DNA from 3 places in the Massilia sp. MP_M2 genome. Region 3 is predicted to be linked to each of the others. Evidence: riboswitches for the same ligand, from Rfam matches in the RefSeq annotation. Region 3 holds a riboswitch; each other region holds the start of a gene.
The links. Region 3 has a riboswitch for cobalamin ahead of RCH14_RS09875 (cobaltochelatase subunit CobN). Riboswitches for the same ligand answer to the same signal wherever they lie in the genome.

Region 1: it holds a riboswitch for cobalamin, as region 3 does, so the genes downstream of both, RCH14_RS23785 (TonB-dependent receptor domain-containing protein) here and RCH14_RS09875 (cobaltochelatase subunit CobN) in region 3, are expected to answer to the same signal.
Region 2: it holds a riboswitch for cobalamin, as region 3 does, so the genes downstream of both, RCH14_RS00900 (TonB-dependent receptor) here and RCH14_RS09875 (cobaltochelatase subunit CobN) in region 3, are expected to answer to the same signal.

What each region holds. Positions count from the first base shown of each region.
Region 1 covers NZ_JBCHJF010000018.1:230-8,190, forward strand. Annotated here, with positions in the region: gene cobT (nicotinate-nucleotide--dimethylbenzimidazole phosphoribosyltransferase) at 153-1,199, shown strand; gene RCH14_RS23775 (adenosylcobinamide-GDP ribazoletransferase) at 1,196-1,978, shown strand; gene RCH14_RS23780 (histidine phosphatase family protein) at 1,978-2,520, shown strand; cobalamin riboswitch at 2,541-2,776, shown strand; gene RCH14_RS23785 (TonB-dependent receptor domain-containing protein) at 2,841-4,682, shown strand; gene RCH14_RS23790 (iron ABC transporter permease) at 4,743-5,765, shown strand; gene RCH14_RS23795 (ABC transporter ATP-binding protein) at 5,762-6,541, shown strand; gene cobO (cob(I)yrinic acid a,c-diamide adenosyltransferase) at 6,538-7,164, shown strand; gene RCH14_RS23805 (cobyrinate a,c-diamide synthase) at 7,164-7,961, shown strand, end outside.
Region 2 covers NZ_JBCHJF010000001.1:199,145-207,105, reverse strand. Annotated here, with positions in the region: gene RCH14_RS00930 (DUF58 domain-containing protein) at 1-724, opposite strand, end outside; gene RCH14_RS00925 (MoxR family ATPase) at 724-1,644, opposite strand; gene RCH14_RS00920 (histone deacetylase family protein) at 1,864-2,796, shown strand; gene RCH14_RS00915 (hypothetical protein) at 2,878-3,768, shown strand; gene RCH14_RS00910 (hypothetical protein) at 3,740-4,990, shown strand; gene ylqF (ribosome biogenesis GTPase YlqF) at 5,286-6,233, shown strand; cobalamin riboswitch at 6,259-6,500, shown strand; gene RCH14_RS00900 (TonB-dependent receptor) at 6,568-7,961, shown strand, end outside.
Region 3 covers NZ_JBCHJF010000003.1:478,205-486,165, forward strand. Annotated here, with positions in the region: gene uvrA (excinuclease ABC subunit UvrA) at 1-1,818, opposite strand, end outside; gene ssb (single-stranded DNA-binding protein) at 2,240-2,761, shown strand; partial or broken gene RCH14_RS09860 (VOC family protein) at 2,823-2,954, opposite strand; gene kynA (tryptophan 2,3-dioxygenase) at 3,028-3,915, opposite strand; gene kynU (kynureninase) at 3,949-5,211, opposite strand; cobalamin riboswitch at 5,383-5,602, shown strand; gene RCH14_RS09875 (cobaltochelatase subunit CobN) at 5,780-7,961, shown strand, end outside.

The DNA of each region.
Region 1 (7,961 bases), on a different contig from region 3:
TCAACCCCTGATTTACTTCTTTTTCTTCGCTGTCGCTGCGTTTGAGGCGGCGTCTGCGTCGAGGAGCGAGACTATAACAAACCCAGGATGGTCTTGCAATGCTTTCTGCTGTGATATCGTAGCCGCCGCCCATAGCGACCTTTTCATTACCCATGCATATTCCTGTTATTGCCCCGATCGCCAATGCGGCGCTATCCGAATCCCTCGCCGCTGCGATCAATAACAAGACCAAGCCGCTCGGCAGCCTTGGGCGCCTGGAGTCGCTCGCTGCCCAGCTGGGCCTGATCCAGCAGACAGCCCAGGTGACGATCGACCAACCTGCGATCCTTGTCTTCGCTGCCGACCATGGCGTAGTCGCCGAAGGTATCTCCGCCTACCCGCAAGACGTAACCTGGCAGATGGTCGAGAACTTCCTGGCCAACGGCGCGGCCATCAATGTGTTCGCGCGCCAGAATGGCTGCGCACTGCGCGTGATCGACGCCGGCGTCAATCACGACTTCGGTGTGCGCGATGGCCTGCTCGACCGCAAGATCGGCAAGGGCACTCGCAACTTCGCCATCGAGCCGGCAATGTCGGCGCAGGACTGCGCGACCGCCCTCGAGCACGGCATGACCCTGGCACGCGAGCTGCCCGGCAACGTCGTGGGCTTCGGCGAGATGGGCATCGGGAACACCACCGCCGCCGCAGCCCTGATGCACAAGCTGACCGGGCAACCGGCTCCTGCCTGCGTCGGCGCCGGCACGGGCCTGACGCTCGACGGCATCCGCCATAAAGAGCAGGTCGTCGCCGCCGCGGTCGCGCATCACGCCAGCGCGCGCGAACCGCTCGAGGTTCTCGCGACTTTCGGCGGCTTCGAGATCGCGATGATGGCGGGGGCCATGCTGCAGGCAGCCAGCCTGCGCAAGGTGCTGCTGATCGACGGCTTCATCGTCACCAGCGCGCTGCTGGTCGCCGCGCGACTGCAACCCGCTATCCTCGACTATTGCGTCTTCGCACACTGCTCAGGAGAGCATGGCCACGCCCTGCTGCTCGAGCAACTGGGCGCTCACCCGCTTCTCGACCTGGGCCTGCGCCTGGGCGAAGGCACCGGTAGCGCGCTCGCCCTGCCCCTGCTGCACGCAGCGGCCAACTTCCTGGGCGAGATGGCGACGTTTGCATCGGCCCAGGTCTCGCAGCAACTGGGCGAGCACGCGGCATGATCCACCAACTGCGCCTGTTCTTCATCGCGCTGCAGTTCTTCACGCGGCTGCCGATCCCGCACTGGGTCGGCTTCGAGCCGGCATGGCTCAATCATGCGTCGCGCTACTTCCCGCTGGTCGGTGTGGTGGTGGGCGCCATCGGTGCGGCCGTCTACTTCATCGCCGCGCACTGGCTGCCAGCACCAGTGGCCGCCGTGCTCTCCACCGCGGCGACCATCTACCTCACAGGTGCTTTCCATGAAGACGGCTTCGCAGACACCTGCGATGGACTGGGTGGCGGCATGACGAAAGAGCGTGCGCTCGAGATCATGAAGGATTCGCGCGTCGGTGCGTATGGCGCGATCGGCATCGTCTGCATGCTGAGCGCCAAGCTGGCCGCACTCGCCACGCTGCCGCCCCTGACCGCCATCGGCGCTTTGCTGCTGGCCCACCCGCTCTCGCGTCTTGCCGCCACGTCCCTGATCTGGCAGATGGAATATGCCCGCGCCGAAGGCAAGGCCAAGCCGCTGGCCGTGCGCATGAGCAGCAACGAATTCGGGATCGCGACGCTCACGGTGCTGGTGCCTGCGCTCGTCCTTCTCGCCGTTGGGCTGCTCGACCTGGCCGCGCTTGGCGCGGCGCTGTTCGCGGCCTTGCTGGCCACGCGCTGGCTGGCCCGCACATTCACGCGCCGGCTGCAGGGCTATACGGGCGACTGTCTCGGCGCCGTGCAGCAATTGGCCGAAGTGACCATCTATATCGCGGTAGTGGCCACGCTCGGCCGCGGCGCGCTGGCCTGATGCGCCTCTACCTCGTGCGCCACCCGAAACCGGCGGTACCGGCCGGGCACTGCTACGGCCGCACCGACCTGCCGGCGCAGGACGCCGACACCGCACGCGTGCTGGCGGCGCTGAAGCATCAGAACCTGCCCGGCGCCATGCCGGTCTACGCCAGCCCGTTGCAACGCAGCGCCGTATTGGCGCAGCAGCTGTCAACCGCGCCGACGTTCGACGCGCGCCTGGCCGAGATGGACTTTGGCGCCTGGGAGCTGCGCCACTGGGACGACATCCCCCGGGACGAGATCGATGCCTGGAGCGCCGACCTGCTCGACTACCGCCCTGGTGGCGGCGAAAACGTCATGCAAGTGGCCGTGCGCGTGGCCGCCTTTCTCGCCGATATCCAGCGCGCAGGACACGCCGAGGTACTCGTCATCTGCCACGCCGGCACCATGCGCCTGCTGCATGCGCTGGCCGCTGGCGGCGCGCTGCGCGATGCTGCGCTGCGTGCAGCATCGACACCACACCAGATCGGCTACGGCGAAGTGATGGTGCTGGAAATCTGACAACGGCCGGGGCAACCACCTTATAATGAGCGCGTTTTGGTGCTCGCACCTGCGTTCGCAGGTGCAGTTAAACGGGAAACACGAAGCTCTTCACAGGGCCAACGCGTGCTGCCCCCGCAACGGTAAGCAAGTGCTGCAGCCTCTCTTCGGGTCCTGCGGCGAACCGCCCCCTCATACCACTGTGCTTTTTAAGCATGGGAAGGTGGGACGGCCATACTTGCCAGCCCGGATACCGGCCAAAAGGTGGATACGCGCACAGCGCGATCCTTTGAATCCAGCCCACGGGGACGTCGGCGGGATGCCTTTAATAAGAAACACTCATGAATTTTCCAGTAAGCCGGCAAGCGGCCGCCGTGTCGCTCGCACTCGCCCTCATCTCGTCCACCGCCATCGCTGAAGTCGCTGACACCGTCGTCGTCACCGCCACCCGTACCCCGCAAACCGCAGCGGACCTCGTCGCCGATACCACCGTCATCAACGCCGAAGAAATCGCGCGCTCCGGCGCCGGCTCGGTGGCCGACGTCCTGCAGCGCCAGCGCGGCATCGAGATCACCCGCAACGGCCCGGCCGGCGCCGCGACCAGCGTCTACGTGCGCGGCGCGAACGCCAACCAGATCGTCGTGCTGCTCGACGGCGTGCGCATCGGCTCGGCCACCACCGGCACCGCCAGCTGGAATGCGATCCCGCTGGGCGCGATCGACCGCATCGAAATCGTCTATGGGCCATTGAGCACGCTGTACGGCGCCGATGCCATCGGCGGCGTGATCCAGATCTTTACCCGCAAGGGCGAAGGCGCACCTGTCGTCACCGCTTCGGTCGGTGCGGGCAGCAACGCCACGCTGCAGGGCGACGCGGGCATCTTCGGCAAGAGCGGCGGCCCGAACGCCATCAGCTACGCCTTCGGCGCCGGCTATGAAGAATCGGACGGCTTCTCGTCCACCCGTCCGGGTGCATCGGGCTACAACGCCGACGAAGACGGCTACCGCCGCCGCAACGCCAACGGCCGCGTGTCGATGGCGCTCGCACCGGGTCACGAGATCGGCGCCCAGTTCCTTGCCAGCCGCACGTTCAGCCAGTACGACGCCAGTGGTTCGGGCAACTACGATGTGCACAGCGACTCGGACCTGAACACCGGCGCCGTCTACATGACCAACCAACTGCTGCCGAACTGGCGCAGCACCGTGCAGTACGCACGTTCGGAAGACAAGTCGGGCAACTTCAGCAACGCCACGGCCAGCGGTGCCAGCCAGATCGACACCGAGCAGAACGAATTCTCGTGGCAGAACAACGTCGCCATCGGCCAGGACACGCTGCAGCTGCTGTTCAACCACCGCAAGGAAGAAGTCTCGTCGATGCGCGAGACGCGCATCACGAATTCGTATGCAGCGGCGTATTCGGCCAAGCGCGCCAATCACCTGTTGGACGTCAGCGCGCGCCAGGACCGCTCGGTCTACGGCAGCCAGAACACCGGCGCTGCCGGCTACGGCTACGAGTTCGGCAACGGCCTGCGCGCCACTGCCAGCATCGGCACGAGCTTTCGCGCCCCGACCTTCAACGAGTTGTACTTCCCGGGCTACGGCCTGGCGACGAACAAGCCTGAAAAAGGCCGCAACCGCGAAGTGGGCCTGCGCTACGACGGCAACGGCTACAAGCTCGATGCCACCTACTTCCACAATCGCCTGACCGACATGATCGTTTCAAGCACGCCATGCCCGGACGGCAGAAATGGCGGAAAAGGCAGCTGCGCCTACAACGTCAACGAAGCGACGCTCGAAGGCTTCTCGCTGGCTGGCAGCATGCGCCTGATGGACGTGAACCTGCGCGCCAGCCTCGATTGGCAGGATCCGCGCGATGACACCACCGGCCGCCAGCTGGCGCGCCGCGCGAAAAAGCACGCCAACTTCGCTGCCGACTATGTGATGGGCCAACTCAAGAGCGGCGCCGAGCTGACCGTGTCGGGCGAGCGTTTCGACAACGCCGCCAATACCAACCGCCTGGCGGGCTACGGCTTGCTGAACCTGTACTCCACGTGGCAGTTCACGCCCGACTGGTCGTTGCTGCTGCGCGTGAACAACGTCGCGAACAAGAACTACGAAGTAGCGCGCAACTACGGCACGAGCGGGCGCACCTGGTTCGCGTCGCTGCGCTACGGCATCCGTTAAGCTGGCATTTTCCGCTCGCGGCGCACGCGCCGCGGGCATCGATCAACTATCAGGGCCCGCATGCAAGCACCCGTCCCGTCATTACGCCAACGCGCCACGCTCATCGTCGGCGCCATGCTGGTCCTGGCCATCGCCACCCTGCTGTTCTCGGGCATGACCGGTTCCATCCGCGTGCCGCTCAGCGACATCCCCGACGCCCTGCGCCAATTGGCCAGCGGCCAACCCGAATCCCTGTCCGCATCCCTGCTCGACCTGCGCGCCAGCCGCGCGCTGGTGGCCTTTGCCACTGGCGGCGCCCTCGCCCTGGCCGGCCTGATGATGCAGGCACTGTTACGCAATCCCCTCGCCGACCCGTATGTGCTGGGCGTCTCGTCCGGCGCCTCGGTCGGCGCCCTCCTCGCCCTGCTGCTCATGGCGTCCACGCTGATGGTCGATGCGGCCGCACTGGCCGGCGCCGTCGGCGTCTCCCTGCTGCTGTACGCCCTGGCGCGGCGCGACCTGCGCAGCGGCCAGGCCGCCGAAGGTGGCGCCTCGATGCTGCTGCTGACCGGCGTGATCGTCTCGGCCTTATGCGGCTCCCTTGTCACCCTCATGCTGTCGATCGCGCCAGAGGGGCGCCTGCGCAGCATGATCTTCTGGCTGATCGGCGACCTGGCCGGCGCACCGCTGCGCCTGGCCCCCTGGATTGTCCTGATCGGCGCGCTGCTGTTTGCCATGCGCAGCGCGCGCGCCATGAACATGGTCGCGCTGCACGCCGAAAACGCCGTCACGCTGGGCGTGCGTGTGAGTGCGCTGCGCAAGGGTCTGTTCTTCGTGTCGGCGCTGCTCACTGCGAGCGCCGTCACCAGCGCCGGCGCCATCGGCTTTGTCGGCCTGATCGTGCCGCACGCCTGCCGCTTCGCCTTCGGCCCCGACCACCGCGTGCTGATTCCCGCTGTCGTCCTGAGTGGCGGCGCGTTCCTCGTGCTGTGCGATACGCTGGCGCGCACGATCGTCGCGCCGCAGCAACTGCCGGTCGGCGCCATCACGGCGATGATCGGGGCGCCGGTCTTTCTGTATCAACTGCACCGCATGCGCAAATGACCGTCATCGCCACCCACGACCTGCGCCTGTCCATTGCCGGGCGCACCCTGGTGCAAGGCCTGAACTGGGCCGCGCAACCCGGCGAATGCTGGAGCATCATCGGCCGCAACGGCGCCGGCAAGAGCACCTTGCTGCGCACGCTGGCGGGTTTGCACCAGCCCGACGGCGGCGCGGTCCACATCGGCGGGCGCGCCTTGGCGGCCTGGCCGCTGACCGACCTGGCGCGCGAACGTGCCTTTCTCGCCCAGTCGCGCCACGACGCCTTTGCCTACACGGTGCTCGAGAGCGTGCTCTCGGCGCGGCACCCGTACCACGCCAACCGCTACTGGGAAGGCAGCGACGACCATCAGATTGCGCTGGAAGCGCTGGCGTCGATGGATGTGCTTGAACTGGCGTCGCGCGACGTGCGCACGCTCTCCGGCGGCGAGCGCCAGCGCGTGGCGATTGCCGCCCTGCTGGCCCAACAAACACCGCTGCTGCTGCTCGACGAGCCAGCCAATGCGCTCGACCTGGCGCACCAGGTAAGCGTCATGGGCCTGCTCGCGCGCCTGTGCCGCGAGCAGGGCCACACCGTGGTCATGATCGGCCACGACCTGAACCTGGCCTCGCGCATCTCGACGCACGTGCTGCTGCTGATGGGCGATGGCCGCTGGCACGCCGGCACCAACGCACAGACCATGCAGAGCGCGCTGCTGGGCGACTACCTCGGCCACCCGATCGAGATGATCGAGCATCATGGCCGCCGCATTTTCATCCCCAAAGAGGATTTCGCATGAACGACATGACTCCCGAACAAACTGCCGCGCTGAACGAACGCCATCGCGTGCGCATGGAGCGCAAGAAAGCCGTCATCGACGCAAAAATCGCGTCGGCCGACAAGGAAATCGGCATCATCATCGTCAATACCGGCAACGGCAAAGGCAAGAGCTCGAGCGCGTTCGGCATGGTCGCGCGCGCGCTGGGCCACGGCATGCAGGTCGGCGTGGTCCAGTTCATCAAGGGTGCGCTGTCGACCGGCGAAGAAACCTTCCTGCGCCGCTTCCCGGACGAAGTGCGCTTTCATGCGATGGGCGAAGGCTATACCTGGGAAACGCAGAACCGCGAGCGCGACATCGAGAAAGCGACCGAGGCGTGGGCGCTGGCCAAGCAATTCCTGTCCGATCCGAATATCGGCATGGTGGTGCTGGACGAACTGAATATCGCCCTCAAATACGGGTACGTCGACGTGCACACCGTGATCGCCGACCTGCTCGACCGCCCGACCATGCAGCACGTGGTGATCACGGGCCGTGGCGCGCCACCCGAACTGGTGGCAGTCGCCGACACGGTCACCGAGATGAACGTCGTCAAGCACGCGTTCAACGCGGGGATCGTCGCCCAGGCCGGGACGGAGTGGTAATGAGCGCGCATCCCGGTGCGCGCGTGGTGCTGGTGGCGGCAATGGCTTCCGGCCAGGGCAAGACCACCGTCACGGCCGCGCTGGCGCGGCGTTTGACCCGCATGGGCAAGCGCGTGCGCGTGTTCAAGTGCGGCCCCGACTTTGTCGATCCGGTGATGCTGGAAAGCGCGTGCGGTACGCCGGTCGATAATCTGGATCTGTGGATGGTCGGCCCCGAGGCATGCCGCCAGCGCCTGCAGGCCGCTGCTGCCGATGCCGACGCAATCCTGGTCGAAGGCGTGATGGGCCTGTACGACGGCACGCCGTCGAGCGCCGACCTGGCGCGCGCGTTCGGCATTCCCGTGCTCGCCGTACTGGATGCATCGGCCATGGCCCAGACGGCCGGCGCCGTGGCACAAGGCTTGCGTGACTATGGTCCCGTGCAGATGGCGGGCGTGATCGCCAACCGCGTTGCCAGCAGCGGCCACGCGGAGATGGTCAAGGAGTCGCTGCGCGACATTCCGCTGATCGGCACCCTGGCACGCCAGGAGCTTCAGTTGCCCGAACGGCATCTGGGCCTGGTGCTGCCGGGTGAAGTCGACGAGCTGCAGGGCATCCTCGACGCGCTGGCCGACAGCATCGAATTCGACGAGGCGGCGTGGGATGCGCTGCCGCTGCTGGCACCAGCGCACGCCGTCCCGGCGCAGATCGACACGCCGCTGGCCGGCCGCACGATCGCGATCGCGCACGATCCGTCGTTCATGTTCGTGTATCCGGCCAACGTCGCGCTGCTCAAGGCGATGGGGGCGCAGATCACG
Region 2 (7,961 bases), on a different contig from region 3:
CGAGCCGCGCGATCTGGCGCCAGGCCATCTGGCGCGGCGAGTCGCCCGCCTGGTAATTGCGCACGCCCGCAAAATCGTCATGGCCGGCCGTGCGCACGCTGTTGCCGCCGCCGCCCTGCAGCGGCAGGCCGGGCGCGCCGTCTTCGGGGCGCGGATAGACCAGCACTTGCGTGGCTGGCCGCCAGTAACTCCAGGCGACGAACAGGCCGAGGGGAAAGCGCGTCGACAGTGTCACGCGCCCCGGCGCCGCCCAGCCGCGCTCGCTGGTCGGCAGCGTGAGCGTGACGGTGGCTTGCGTGCCGGCGGCGATGTCGGCGACGTGGCGTGCCTCGGGCCAGTCGGCAAAGTCGGCCCGCACGGCGTAGCGCGCCAGGCGCGTGCGGTTGATGACCTGCAGCTCGAACTGCGCGACCTCGCCTGCAAACACGGGCGCCGTGCGGCCCTGTTGCAGGCGCAGCTGCGCCAGATTGCGGTAGGTGGCGACCATGTCGACCAGTGTGCATGACAGTGCCAGAAAGGTCAGGCCGAAGCCCAGGCCCAGCGCGTAATTGACCGAGCCGACCAGCAGCACCGCCAGCAGCAGCACGAACCCAAGGCCGGCGCGCGACGGCACGATGAACACGCGGCGCTGACTGATAATGACCTCGCCCGCATCGAGCGCGCCGCCGCGCGGCAGCCATGCACCGGTCGTGCGGCGCAACCAGCTCCGGAGCGCCAGCGCCATCAGACCGGGACCGCCTTTTGCAGTTGCAGCACCAGGTCGCGGCTGGCCAGTGCGGTGCCGTGCGCGGCGCGTACTGGCCGCAGACGGTGCGCGCAGACCGGCACCAGCACGGCCTGGATATCTTCGGGGATCACGTGATCGCGCCCTTCGAGCGCGGCCCAGGCACGTCCGGCCTGCAGCAGCGCGATCGCGGCGCGTGGCGACAGGCCCTCGGCGAACATGCCGTTCTGACGCGACGCCTGTGCCAGCGCCTGTACATACGTGATCAGGGCGCCGGACGCGTGAATCGTGCGCAGCTGATGCCGGGCAGCGGCCAGTTCGGCGGCCTGCATCGCCGGCTGCAGGGTCTTGAGCATCGCGCGCCGGTCTTCGCCCATCAGCAGTGCGCGTTCGGCGGCGGCGTCCGGGTAGCCCAGCGTCAGGCACATCAGGAAGCGGTCGAGCTGCGACTCGGGCAGCGGGAACACGCCGACCTGGTTGGCCGGGTTCTGCGTGGCGATGACAAAGAACGGTTCGGGCAGGGCGCGCGTGACGCCGTCAGCCGAGACCTGGTGTTCTTCCATCGCTTCGAGCAGACCCGACTGGGTCTTGGGCGTGGCGCGGTTGATCTCGTCGGCCAGCAGCACCTGCGTGAAGATCGGGCCCGGATGGAACACGAACTCGTTCTTTTCGCGCTCGTAGATCGAGATGCCGGCGATGTCGGCCGGCAGCAGGTCGCTCGTGAACTGGACGCGGTTAAAGCGCAGACCCAGCGAAATGGCCAGCGCGTGCGCCAGCGTGGTCTTGCCAACGCCCGGCAGGTCGTCGAGCAGCAGGTGGCCGCCGGCCAGCAGGCAGGTCAGGGCCAGGCGCACTTGCTGGTCCTTGCCGACCACCACCTCGTTGACCTGGCGTGCGACGGCGTGCAATTTGTTGAACATGGTTGGGCTTTACGTTATTCAGTACATGGAACAGGTCGTCGTACCCGACGTCGTATGGCATGATTGACAAGGCGGCACGGCAGTCCACTGGCCTGGCGTGGTAGATTAGCGTCATTGGCAATCTTCATACGTCGACAGCAACAAGCCGTCCCAAGGGATTCTATGCGAGAACGGCGCGGCAAGGTGTGAATGGATGGGCACAGGCGGAGACCGAGCATCATGAGTACAGCGATTTACAGCCACCCCGACTGCCTGCGGCACGAGATGGGCGATTGGCACCCCGAGTCCCCGGCGCGCCTGCGGGCGATCGACGACCAGCTGATCCTGGCGCGCCTGGATGGTCTGATCGAGCAGCGCAGTGCGCCGCTGGCCGACACCGCGCAGATCCTGCGCAATCACACGGCAGGCGCGCTGGCGCTGGTGCGCGACCACGTGCCGGCCACGCCGGGCGACTACTATCCACTTGACGGTGACACGCTGCTCAATCAGCACAGCTATCAGGCGGCGCTGCGCGCGGCCGGCGCCGCGGTGGCCGCAACTGACGACGTCATCGCGGGCACGGTGACCAACGCCTTTTGCTCGGTGCGCCCGCCGGGCCACCACGCCACGCCGACCGAGCCGATGGGCTTTTGCCTCTTCAACAACGTGGCCATCGCCGCGCGCCACGCGCTCGAGGCCCACGGGCTGGCGCGTGTGGCGATCATCGATTTCGATGTCCATCACGGCAACGGCACTGCCGACGCGTTCAAGGACGATCCGCGCGTGCTGATGGCGAGCTTCTTCCAGCACCCGTTCTTTCCGTACACCGAGCCCGAGCCGATCACGGCCACGTGCGTGAACGTGCCGGTGCCGGCGCGCTGCGACGGCGACACCGTGCGCCAGCTGGTGCTGGAGCAGTGGCTGCCGGCGCTGCATGCCTTCAAGCCGCAGATGATTTTTGTGTCGGCCGGTTTCGACGGCCATCGCGACGACGACATGGGCGGCATCGGGCTGGTCGAGGCGGACTACGCGTGGATCACGCGGCAGATCCTGGCGGTGGCCAACCAGCACGCCGGCGGGCGGATCGTCAGCTGTCTTGAAGGCGGTTACGAGTTGTCGTCGCTGGGGCGCAGCGTGGTGGCGCACCTGAAGGTGCTGGCCGATCTCGAATAGTCGGGGAACCGCAGCGGCATTCTGCTCTCTAACGTAGCACCGGCGTAGCACCTGCACACGCCGGGCAGCGAGGAGACCAGCATGAAGCACCGCCGCATCCCGTACGCCCTCTACGTCCTTTGCACCTTGTGCCTGCTGTTGGCCAGCACCGTGGCGGGCGCCACCAACTACACGCTGTGGATCAACGGCCGTCACAGCGGCGGCGCGCCCGGCAACTACAGCGACTTTCGCTACTGGGGCCCGGCCACTACCCCTGCGGGCATCAACAAGCAGGCGGTCAACTGGGATGGCCGCAGCAGCATCGCGTCGCAAAGCGGCCGCGTGCGCGCTGCGCTCGACTGCTTCTGCACGGGCCAGAACTGGTGCTATATCGCCGCCTACAGCGCCGGTGACCTGCTGCTCGGGTACACACTGGCCAACTACGGCGGTTCGACGCGCGCCGTCACCGACGCCAGTGCGAACGCCAACGGCGTGTGCGCCGCCAACGGCGCTATGCAGACCGGCTGGAACCTCAAATGGGTGCGTGTCGCGGCCGGCGCGGCGGGCGGCTCCGAGCTCGCCAACGCCGGTGCCTGGACCACCTCCGAGCCACTCGTGCAAGACCTCAAGACCAGTACCGCGCGCGCCATGTACAACCATAACGACACCCGCAACGTCTGGTTCTACCGCTACGCCGGCGCGCGCGGCACGGCGTACTCTTTCCTGTTGCCGGGCCAGGACGACGAGGTGGTGGCATATCACAGCAGCGGCGGCGTGGCCGGCAATGCGGGCCGTGCGCTGTGCAATCCGGGCGACTGGCTGTGTGACGACCTGCGCCTGGGCACCGCGCCGAACCAGGGCGGCAGCGTCAAGTGGAGCTGGCACTCGGTCGTATTCCGCGACGACGGTGAAGGCTTCAATCACTATGGCGACGGCAACTGGGCTGGCGTCATCGGGGTCGTCCGTGCGGCGATGGTCGATACGGCCAACTAGGCCGCGACCGTTCTGGCTGGCGCGGCGCGCCGTCATTGCCGCTACGGCTCTGCTTGCATGTCTGCTGGCGGCATGGCTGCTGGCCGGCCTGCTGCGCGCGGCCGATCCGGCGCCGGCGCTTGCTGCACCGGCGCCGCTGGCCGGCCTGCATTTTTTTGGGCCGGTGCCGATCATGCCTTCTGCTGGCGAAGAGCGTACCGCGCATCGTCGCCAGCTTGCCTGGCAGCTTCGCTTAACGCAGCACACCTACTGTAGCTACCTCCAGCAAACCCGCTACCCGCACACATCGCGCCCGGCCGGGCAGCATCCCGACCAGCTGTATCCGAACCAGCCGGTGCGCGAATCGAACCCGCTGCGCGTCCAGGGCGGCGACAGCGATCCGGCCGTGCTGGTGCAGAGCGCGCAGTCGCGCGTCTATCTGGCGGCGGGCGAGACGGTGGCGTTCTCGCTGCGCGCCGTCGATGCTCAAGGCGTGGCGCTGCCACTGGTGGTCTCACGCGCGCTGGCCCAGGGCATGGCCGCGCCGGGGACGCGCGCTGCGCCCAGCGTGACGCTGGTGTTTGCACAGGACGGCGACGACTGGCGCGCCACGTTCGCGCCGCATGCGGGCGCGCTGGCGCGCTTTCACGGCACCATCCGCAGCGAAGTGCGCTTCAGCGCTGGCGGCCGCACGGGCATCGTGTGGTTCGATGTGATCTACTCGCCCGAACTGCCGGCCATCTGGAGCGGCGCCCCGCATGAAGCGATCGGCCAGGACGCGCTCGAATTCACGCTGCCACTCGACGTGCGCATCGCTGGCCGCTACGTTGTCAGCGGCCGCATCGACGACGCGCTGGGGCGCCCGTTCGCGCTGGCGAGCTTCAACGAGCTGCTGGGGCAGGGCACGCAGGCGGTACCCTTGCGCGTGCACGGCAAGCTGCTGCACGACGCCAACCCCAGGCCGTTATTGCCACTGGTGCTGCGCGACGTCGAAGGCTATCTGCTGCGCGAGAATGCCGACCCGGACCGGCTGCTGCTGGCGCGCCGCGAGGGCCCCGTGCTGGTCAGCCGCACGCTGTCGTTGGCAGGCGTGCCCGATCGCGAGTGGCAGAGCGAGGAACGCAGCCGCTACCTGGCCGAGTATGCGAAAGACCGCTCGGCGGCGCGCGACCGCTTATCGGCGTTCGATCCGGCCGCCACGTTGCCGCCCGCCGCATGCAGCGCAGCGGGTCCGCTTCAGTAAGGCACCAGCGGCAACTCGACCAGCGCAGATACCACGATGGCGCAGCACAGCAAGCCGACGCCATACCAGCGTGCCATCGATCGTTTCAGTCTGTCCCGTGCGCGCATATGTCGTCTCCGCTGCGTCCTGCCACCACCTGTGGTCAAGGGCCAGTGTGCACGCCGAATATGTCAACAGTGTTGCAACGGGTCAACGTCATGCAGAAGAGAAAGGCCGACTGTGGCGGGTTCGCGACGCCAGCGTGCGCCACCAGCGTAAAATAGCACCTTGAACGAAAGATAAAGAAAGCAATAGCATGTCGATACAATGGTTCCCGGGCCACATGAATGCGGCCAAGAAGGAAGCGGCCGAGCAGATGGAGAACATCGATCTGGTGATCGAAGTCCTCGATGCACGCCTGCCCGAGGCGAGCTGCAACCCACTGGTGGACCAGCTGCGCAAGTTCCGCCAGCGTCCCAGCCTCAAAATCCTGAACAAGATCGATCTGGCCGATCCGGTCGCTACCGCCGCCTGGAAAGCCTATTACGATGCGCAGGATGGCGTCACGGCCTACCCGATGACGACCAAGAAGCCGGCTGACGTCGCCCGCATCCCCGATCTGGCCCTGTCGCTGGCGCCGCACCGCGGTGTGCCGACGAAGCCGCTGCGCATCATGATCATGGGCATCCCCAACGTCGGCAAGTCGACGTTGATGAACGCGCTGCTGAAAAAACGCGTGGCCAAGGTGGGCGACGAGCCGGCCGTGACCAAGGTCCAGCAGCGCCTGTACCTGAACAAGAACGTGGTCCTGGTCGACACGCCCGGCATGCTGTGGCCAAAGATCGCCATGGCCAGCGATGGCCTGATGCTGGCGGCCAGCCACGCGATCGGCACCAATGCGCTGGTCGAAGAAGAAGTGGCCGAATACCTGGGCGAGCTGCTGCTGCAGCGCTACCCGCACCTGCTCACCGCGCGCTATGGCCTGAAAACAGATGGCATGGATGGCGTGGGCGTCATCGAAGGCGTGGCGATGCGCCGTGGCTTCCGTGTGCGCGGGGGCGAGTACGACTACGAAAAGGCAGCCCACTCGCTGCTGCAGGATTACCGCCAGGGCGCCCTTGGCCGCATCAGCCTGGAAACGCCGGTTTCGCGCGCGGCCAGCCTGGCCCTGCACGCGGCCGAGGTCGCCGAGAAAGCCCGCCTGGCGGCCGAGAAGCTGGCCGCCAAGCTCGAAGAGCAGTCGCGCGGCAAGCGCGGCAGCTGATCACGCCCGGGCGCGTGCCGACACGGTATAATCGCGCCGTTTTGGTGCTCTCGCGCGCCCTCCAGTGCGCGAAGTTAAACGGGAAACACGACAGGGCTGCGCCACGCGCGGTTCTGGAAGTGTGCTGCCCCCGCAACGGTCGACAAGCGCCGCGTCCGCACATCCTGCGCCGCGGCAGACAATCTCGATAACCACTGTCCGCACGACAGGAAGGTGAGGGCGTCTCGCTTGCCAGCCCGGATACCGGCCAGGACAGGTGGAGGCGCCATGCGCCTCCTTCGACGCCGGGCTGCGGGGACGCAGCGGGGCGCCCCTTACCGAGAACACACTCATCATGATTTTTGCAGCTCCTGCGCGCCGCGCGCCCCTCGCCGTGGCGTGCGCCTTCGCCGTTTCGACCTTTGCCACCATCGCTGCAGACGCTACTGCGCAAGAGCCGCTGGCGCCGGTCGTCGTCACCGCCGCCCGCTTCCCCGCCAGCGCGACGCCAATCGGCGCCACCGTGATCACCGCCGACCAGATCCGCAGCGCCGGCGTGGCCGACGTGAATGCGGCGATCCGCAAGATCGGCGGCGTCTTCGGTCGCCAGAGCCTGGATGGCTCGCCCGACTTCAGTCTCGACCTGCGTGGTTTCGGCACCAACAGCGCGCAGAACGTGGTGGTGATGGTCGACGGCGTGCGCCTGAACGAAAATGAGCTGGCCAACACCGTGCTCTCGAGCATTTCGATCGACACGGTCGAGCGCATCGAGATCACGCGCGGCGGCAGCAGCGTCCTGTATGGCGACGGCGCGACCGGCGGCGTGATCCAGATCTTCACCCGCCGTCCAGCCGGCAGCGGCACGCGCGGTTCGCTGTTTGCCGAAGCCGGGCGCTTCGATGCCCTCGACCTGCGCGCCTCGATCGCGCATGGCGCCGGCCCATGGTCGTTCGACGCCGCCGTGACCGACCGCCGCACCGACAACTACCGCGACAACAACAAGTACGAGCAGACGAGCTTCAGCGGCGGCGTGCAATATGCGTACGCTTCGAACGGCCGCGCTGGCCTGCGCTTCGAGAGCTCGCGCTCGGACGCGCGTTTTCCGGGTTCGCTGAACGAGGCGCAATTCCAGGCCAACCCGACCCAGAGCAACACGCCGGGCGACTTCGGCTCGCTCGACACCGACCGCATCAGCGCCTTCGTCGAACACCGCATCGGCACCATCGAACTGGCAGCCGAACTGTCGCACCGCGCGCGCGATGTGAAGTCGACCTACAGCGGGTTTGGTTCGCGCTACGAGGCCGAGCAGACCCAGTTCTCGCCGCGCCTGCGCCACACCGCCATGCTCGGCGACAAGCGAAACGAATTTGTCACAGGCATCGACCTGACCCGCTGGGATCGCCAAGTGACGTCGAGCTTCTCGGCCGGCGACGCCACGCAGGATTCCAAGGCGATCTACGTGCGCGACGAACTGACCTGGAACGCGCCACACAATGCGCGCCTGGCCGTCGGCGCGCGCCATGAACGTTTCGACAAGGACTACACCGACCCGCTCGCCTTCACCGCCCCGGAAGAGACCGAGCAATCAAGCAATGCCTTCACGCTCGAAGGCAGCGTTGATGTCGCGCGCGAGGTGACCGTGTTTGCAAAAGCGGGCCGCAGCTACCGCATCGCCAATATCGACGAAAACTCCTACCGTTCCACGACAGGCGTGCTGGCGCCGCAAACCTCGCGCGACCTGGAGCTGGG
Region 3 (7,961 bases):
GATCCGGCGCCGGCCATCGAGGTACTGGGCCGTGACCGAATGCTCGTTCTTCATGATCTGCTCGAGCGTGCCTTCGGCGATGATCTGCCCGCCATGCACGCCCGCGCCCGGCCCCATGTCGACGATGTAGTCAGCAGTGCGGATCGCGTCTTCATCGTGCTCGACCACCAGCACGCTGTTGCCGATGTCGCGCAGGTGTTTCAGCGTCGCGATCAGGCGATCGTTGTCACGCTGGTGCAGGCCGATCGACGGCTCGTCGAGCACGTACATGACGCCCGTCAGGCCCGAGCCGATCTGCGACGCCAGGCGAATACGCTGCGCTTCGCCGCCGGACAAGGTGTCCGCGCTGCGGTCAAGCGACAGGTAATCCAGGCCGACGTTGTTCAGGAACTTGAGGCGCGAAATGATTTCCTTGATCACGCGCTCGGCGATGTCTTTCTTGGCACCGGTCAGTTCCAGCGTTTCGAAGAATTCGAGCGTGTCCCGAAGGGGCTTATCGGACACTTCATAGATCGCGCGCTGCTGTGCGCCCTGGCCGATTTTCACGAAGCGCGCTTCGGTGCGCAGGCGCGCACCTTCGCACGACGGGCACTTTTTTTCGTTGATGAACTTCGCCAGCTCTTCCTTGACGGCCATCGAATCGGTTTCGCGATAGCGGCGCTGCAGATTGTTGACGACGCCTTCGAACGTGTGCTCGCGAATCACCGTGCGGCCGCGCTCGTTCACATAGCTGAACGGGATCGTCGTCTTGCCCGAGCCGAACAGCACGGCTTCTTGCGATGCCGCCGGCAATTTGTCGAATGGTATGTCGAGGTCGAACTCGTAGTGCGACGCCAGATTCTGCAGCATCTGGAAATAGAACTGGTTGCGGCGATCCCAGCCCTTCACGGCGCCGGATGCCAGCGACAGGTGCGGGAAGGCCACGACCCGTTTCGGATCGAAGAATTCGATGTGGCCCAGGCCGTCGCATTCCTGGCAGGCGCCCATTGGGTTATTGAACGAGAACAGGCGCGGTTCCAGCTCTTGCAATGAGTAGCCGCAGACATTACAGGCGAACTTGTTCGAGAACACCGTCATGTTCTCGGTGTCCATTTCGTACGCGACCGCGCGGCCATCGGCCAGGCGCAGTGCAGTCTCGAAACTCTCGGCCAGACGCTGCTTGATGTCCGGATTGACCTTGATGCGGTCGATCACGACGTCGATCGTGTGCTTCTCGGTCTTCTTGAGCTTGGGCAGGTCGTCGATCTCGTAGATCTTGGCTGCGGCCACGCCGCTGGCGATACGGAAACGCACGAAGCCCTGGGCCTGCATCGACAGGAACAGGTCGCCATGCTCGCCCTTGCGGCCAGCCACGACCGGCGCCAGGATCATCAGCTTGGTGCCTTCCGGCATGGCCAGCACCGAGTCGACCATCTGCGACACGGTCTGCGCGGCCAGCGGATGGTGCGGGTGCTGCGGGCAATACGGCGTGCCGACGCGCGCGTACAGCAGGCGCAGGTAATCGTGGATTTCGGTAACGGTGCCGACGGTCGAGCGCGGATTGTGCGAGGTCGCCTTCTGCTCGATGGAAATGGCCGGGGACAGGCCCTCGATCAGGTCGACATCGGGCTTTTCCATCAGCTGCAGGAACTGGCGCGCATAGGCCGACAGCGACTCGACATAGCGGCGCTGGCCTTCGGCATACAGGGTGTCGAAAGCGAGCGAGGACTTGCCGGAGCCCGACAGACCGGTGATCACGATCAGCTTGTTGCGCGGCAGATCGAGATTGATATTCTTCAGATTGTGCGTGCGGGCACCACGAATGCGAATTTCTTCCATTAAGTTGGGCAGACTTTCTATTAGTTAAGGCGGGGCCGCGAACGCTTCAGACATGATCAGCGGGCCAATCAGGGAGAACCCGTAAGTGTAGCTGGTTTTTGTTACGGCTGTACATTTGTCCAGTGGTTGCGCCGTGCACAAGTGCGTGGCGAACGCGAAGTCTGGTGTATGTGGGTCGATCCGTGAGCGCTTCAATGACAAAGCGTTCAGATTCCTGAAATAATTCCCTTGCGGCGTTATGGACGAGGTCGGATTGACAACAAAATCGACAGGAGAATGCCCCATTGCGGCTGATGGGCCACAACAAATTATTGTGGCAAAAGTCGGCGCCGGCGTCATAATGGTGGGCTGTAACACCACGTTCCCTGACGCCTAGAAGCATGCAGAGTCAGGGCTGATCATACCCAGCAGGAGTAATCAAATGGCATCAGTTAACAAGGTCATCATCGTCGGCAACCTCGGCCGCGATCCGGAAGTGCGCTACATGCCGAGCGGCGACGCCATCGCGAACATCGCGGTCGCCACCTCGTACAAATCCAAAGACCGCAACACCGGCGAGCAAAAAGAGCTGACCGAGTGGCACCGTATTTCGTTCTTCGGCCGCCTGGCCGAGATCGTCGCGCAATACCTGAAAAAAGGCTCGTCGGTCTACGTCGAAGGCCGCCTGCAGACCCGCAAGTACACCGACAAGGACGGCATCGAGCGCTACGCAACCGACGTCATCGCTGAAAACATGCAGATGCTGGGCGGTCGCCAGGGCATGGGCGGCGACAGCGGCGGCATGGGCGGCGGTATGGGCGGTGGCGGCATGGACGACGACTACTCGGCGCCACAGCAGCCACGCCAACAAGCGCCACGCCAGGCGCCACCGGCACCGGCAGCACGTCCACAGCCGAAGCCGGCCCCGAACTTCTCGGATATGGATGACGACATTCCGTTCTAAGACTAAACGTTGTTGAAGCGATCAAAGCGCCGTGGGTCTGTGACTCACGGCGCTTTTTTGTGCGGTCGAGGTATTGAGCGACCGCACCGCGCGGCACCGCCGCGATAAAACCCACCGCCCCCGGCACCGGCAAGTGCGCCTTCGGCTCGCACTCGGCGCCGCGCTGGTGCAGCTTGATTCTCTCGTTGCCGAATGGTGCCGAAGGTTGTCGAAGGTTGTCGAAGGTTGTCGATTGTGAGGGCGATGCGCCCCTTGTGTGAAGGCGATTACAGCTCGGTGCGCAGTTCGAACAATTCCGGAAACAGCACGACATCGAGCATCTTGCGCAGATACCCCACGCCGTCCGTGCCGCCGGTGCCGGTTTTAAAACCGATCACGCGCTGCACCGTCGTCACATGCCGGAAGCGCCACAAGCGAAACGCCGTTTCGATATCGACGAGCTTCTCGCCCAATTCATACAGCGGCCAGTACTGGTCAGTGTCGCGATACACCACCATCCACGCCGCCTTCACCGACGGATCCGACCGCGTCGCCTGCTGCCACGGCCCGGTAACCCGCGCCGCATCCACCGCCAGCCCGCTGCGCGCCATCACCATGATCGCTTCGTCATACAGCGACGGTTTATCGAGCACGCACTGCAGCGTCGCATGCGCGTCAGGCTTGTGCTGATGCACCTGCAAATGCGTGACGTTCTTGTTCCCCAGGATGAATTCGATCTCGCGATACTGGTGCGACTGAAACCCCGACGACGCGCCCAGGTACGGGCGGATCGCCGTGTACTCGGGCGGCGTCATCGTCGCCAGCACATCCCATGCATGCACGAGCTGGTTCATGATCGCCGCCACGCGGGCCAGCATCTTCATCGCCGCCGGCAACTGGCCCAGCGCGATGTTGTCGCGCGCACCGTGCAGCTCGTGCAGCATCAGCTTCATCCACAGTTCGCTGGTCTGGTGCTGCACGATGAACAGCAGCTCGTTGTGCTCGGGCGACAGCGGATGCTGGGCATTGAGGATCGTGTCGAGCGACAGGTAGTCGCCGTAGCTCATGTCCTTGCTGAAATCGAGCTTGGCACCGTGGTAGCCGGGCTGCGCGACAGGGCAGCCACTCACATCGGCGTTGCTGGCGGACGAATCAGGGGTAACAGGGCAGGGCATCGTGTCCTCTCTTGAGAATCGATCGAGAATCGCTCACGTCACCGCGGTGCGCTTGGCATCGACCTGGTAGTCGCTGCGGTCCAGGATATCCTTGAGCACCATCACGGCCTGCCACACATCGTCATATCCCGTGTACAGCGGCGTGAAGCCAAAGCGCATGACCTGCGGCTCGCGGTAGTCGCCGATCACGCCGCGCGCGATCAGGGCCTGCATCACTGCGTAGCCGTGCGGATGCGTCACGCTCACCTGGCTGCCACGGTCCGCATGATTGCGCGGCGTGATCAGCTCCAGTGGATGCGCCGCGCATTCCTGTTCGAGCAACGCCAGGAACAGGTCCGACAGGGCGAGGGACTTCTTGCGCAGCGCCGCCATCGTCACGTCCTGGAACACGGCCAGCCCGCATTCGATCAGTGCCAGCGCCACCACCGGCTGCGTGCCGCACATCGCGCGCTTGATGCCGGCCACCGGTGCGAACGCCGGCTGCATCGCGAACGGCTGGCGGTGCGCCCACCAGCCGGTGAGCGGCTGCGTGAACTGCGCGTGGTGGCGCTGCGGCACCCAGATGAACGCGGGCGCTCCGGGCCCGCCGTTGAGAAATTTATAGGTGCAGCCCACCGCGAAGTCAGCCTGCGCGCCGTTCAGATCGACCTCCACTGCGCCGGCCGAATGGGCCAGGTCCCAGATCGCCAGCGCGCCGGCGGCGTGGATCTGCGCCGTGATCGTCTTCATGTCGAGCATGCGCCCGGTGCGGTAGTTGACGTGCGTGAGCATCACCACCGCCACCTGCGCGCCGGCGTCGCCTTCGAGGGCGGCTGGCAGGTCGGCCCAGCTGTCGAGCAGGCGCAGCTCGTAGCCGTGTTCGAGCCAGCCGATCAGGCCTTCGGCCATGTAGATATCGCTCGGGAAGTTGTCGCGCTCGGTGAGGATGATGCGGCGTGCGGCGTGCGCCGGCGCATCGGCCTGCATCTTGAGCGCCGCGGCCAGCGCCTTGAACAGGTTCACCGAGGTCGAATCGGTGACCACCACTTCATCGGTCGCGGCGCCAATCAGCGGCGCGATCAGGGTGCCCAGGCGCTGCGGCAAGTCGTACCAGCCGGCCGTGTTCCAGCTGCGGATCAGGTCATTGCCCCATTCGGCGGCGATCACGTCCTGCGCGCGTTGCAGGGCCGCGCGGGGACGGGCGCCCAGCGAATTGCCGTCGAGGTAAATCACGCCGTCCGGCAGCGCGAAGGCATTGCGCTGGGGCGCCAGCGGGTCGGCCGCGTCGAGGGCCAGGCAGTCTTGTTGTGTGATCATGTGAACCGTCGCGAAGGATGAGTTGGTGCCGGCCATGCCGGACGATACCGCCATTCTAGGCCAGACGCCGATGATGCCATGCTAAAGATCGATGCAGCGCCGCTGGCTGCTCCCAAATGACCTGCATGGCCAAAGAATGCGGTGACAGTGGCGCACCCGGGCTGTAGAATCGCGCCCAATCAAGTGAATGGTGCCGTCCTGCTCGTCTGCAGGAAGGTGAAACGGGAAGCCGGTGACGTGTGCGAATCCATCGCACGCCAGTCCGGCGCAGCCCCCGCTGCTGTATGCCTGACGACCCTCGTCGAACGCCACTGTGCCCCGTGCACGGGAAGGCAGGACCCGGGAAGGATGACGGCAAGCCAGAAGACCGGCCAATCACGATGCATTGCGTACGTCCCGGGGTGTGGGCGTGCCTGTTGGTAGTTCGTCGTTCCTTCTATGTTGCCAATGCGTTCGCGCAGGCGTGCGCACGTACGCGTGCACATGGCCTGTCGCGTCCAGCGTGGAAGGAAGACGTCTGCCCGTTGTCATGCGCGCCCTGGCGCGCAGCTGAAAGGTCAACGTTCACATGAACACTGCTTCGCTTGCCCGCGCCTGTACTGCGCTGGCGCTTTTGCTCGCGTTCCTGCTTGCCTGCGCCCACAGCCACGCCGCCACCCTGTTCGCCGTGGTCACCGAGCGCGCCGCGCCGGGCGCGATCGAGGCCGCCCACCGCCACCTGGCCAGCCATCCGCGCGACCGGATTCAGTTACGCACACCTGCCCAGTTGATGGCCGCCAGTGAACGCGAGATAGGCCAGTGGATCGCGCGCGCCGACACGGTGCTGGCGGTGTCGCTGTTCGGCGATCCGGCGCGCCGCATGAAGGATGCGCTGGCGCGCCACGCAAAGCCAGGCACCGCGGTGCTGGCGTTCAATGGCGAAGCAAGCCTGAACCTGATGACGCGCGCGGCGCACGGCAGCCTGGCCGGCTTCGCGCCCGAGCTGCTGCGCGAACTGGCAACCGAAGCGCCGGCGTCCGCCGCGCTGCAGGCGGCAGAGGCCAATCCCGCCGCGCGCCAATGGCTGGCGGCGCGGCGCGTGTGGCAAGCGGGCGGCGTGGACAACACGACGGCCCTCATCGCCCACCTGCTGCATCCGTCGACAGCGCTGGGCGCCCCGCTGCTAGAACCGACGCTGCGCCTGCGCGTCGGCCAGAACGAGCTGCAGGACGCCGCCGCCTGGGGCAACGCCGCAAAGCTTGGTCTGAAGGACCGCCCGACCGTCGTCGTGCTCGACCTGGCAAACATGGATGGCATGGTGCCGGCCGCCCTGTGCCGCCGCATCGAAGAACAAGGGCAGGCCTGCGTGCAGCTGCTCACGCGCTGGGGCGGCGCGTCGCGCGAAGCGCTGGTGCGCCTGCCCGAGCTGATCGCGCCGGCCAGGCCGGCGGCGCTGGTGGTGCTGCAGGACTTTGTCGTCGGCGCCGCCGAAGGGCGCGAAGTCGTCAGCGAAGCCTTCAAACGCCTCGATATCCCCGTGTTCAAGGCGATCCGCCTGTCGGACCGCACCGCCATCGGGTGGCAGCTTTCGCCCGACGGCTTGCCGCCCGATTCGGTCCAGTACCGCGTCGCGCTGCCCGAATTGCAGGGCATCGGCCAGCCGATGGTGGTGGCGGCGCTGGGCCAGTCACAGCGCGACCGCCTGACCGGCATCGAGAACCGCCCGCCGGTGCTGCTGCCGGCCGAAGTCGATCGTATGACGGCGCGCGTGAGCCGCTGGCTGGCGCTGCGTGCCAAGCGCAATGCCGACAAGCGCATCGCGATGGTCTATTACAACCACCCGCCGGGCCGCCAGAACATCGGCGCCGACAACCTGAACGTACCGGCGTCGCTGTTCGACATGCTGCATGCGCTCAAGGCGGCCGGCTACACGGTTGGCGATCTGCCGGCCACGCCCGAAGCACTGCTCGACATGATCATGGCGCATGGCGTGAATTTGCCCGAAGATCGCGCTGCGCTGCGCGAGATGAGCGCCACCGTCAATAGCGTCAGTGCGGCTGACTACGCGCGCTGGTTCGCAACGCTTGCACCGCGCGTGCAGGGCGAAATGAAGGACGGCATGCTGGGCCGCCTGCATGCCGATGTGCTGGTCGCCGAAGCGCAGGGCGAGCGCGCGCCGGGCCGCAAACAGGCCGAGACGATCATCAAGGAACTGCTGCACCTGGTCGAAGGTGTCGACCATCCGCAGCGCGTGCAGGCCACGCGCGACCTGCATGCGCTCGAAGACGGCTACCGCGCCTGTCTCGATGACAGTAAACCCAGTCCGTGCAAGGCGCTCGCGCCGCTGTATCGGCGCCTGATCGGCTACGGCATCGAAGGCATGCGCGGTTGGGGGCCGGCGCCGGGCAAGGTGATGGTCGACAGCGGCAAGCTGCTGGTGCCGGGCCTCACGTTCGGCAATGTGTTCATCGGTCCGCAGCCGCCGCGCGGCTGGGAAGTCGATGAAGAACTGCTGCACGCGAATACCAGCATCACGCCGCCGCACCAGTACCTGGCCTTCTACCACTGGATCCGCGACCGCTTCAAGGCCGACGCCCTCGTGCACGTGGGGCGCCACTCGACCTTTGAATTCCTGCCCGGTAAAGCGGTGGGTCTGTCGAGCGACGACTATCCCAGCCTGATCGCGGGTGACCTGCCGGGCATCTACCCATACATCGTCGACGGCGTGGGCGAAGGCACGCAGGCCAAGCGCCGAGGGCTGGCGATCATCG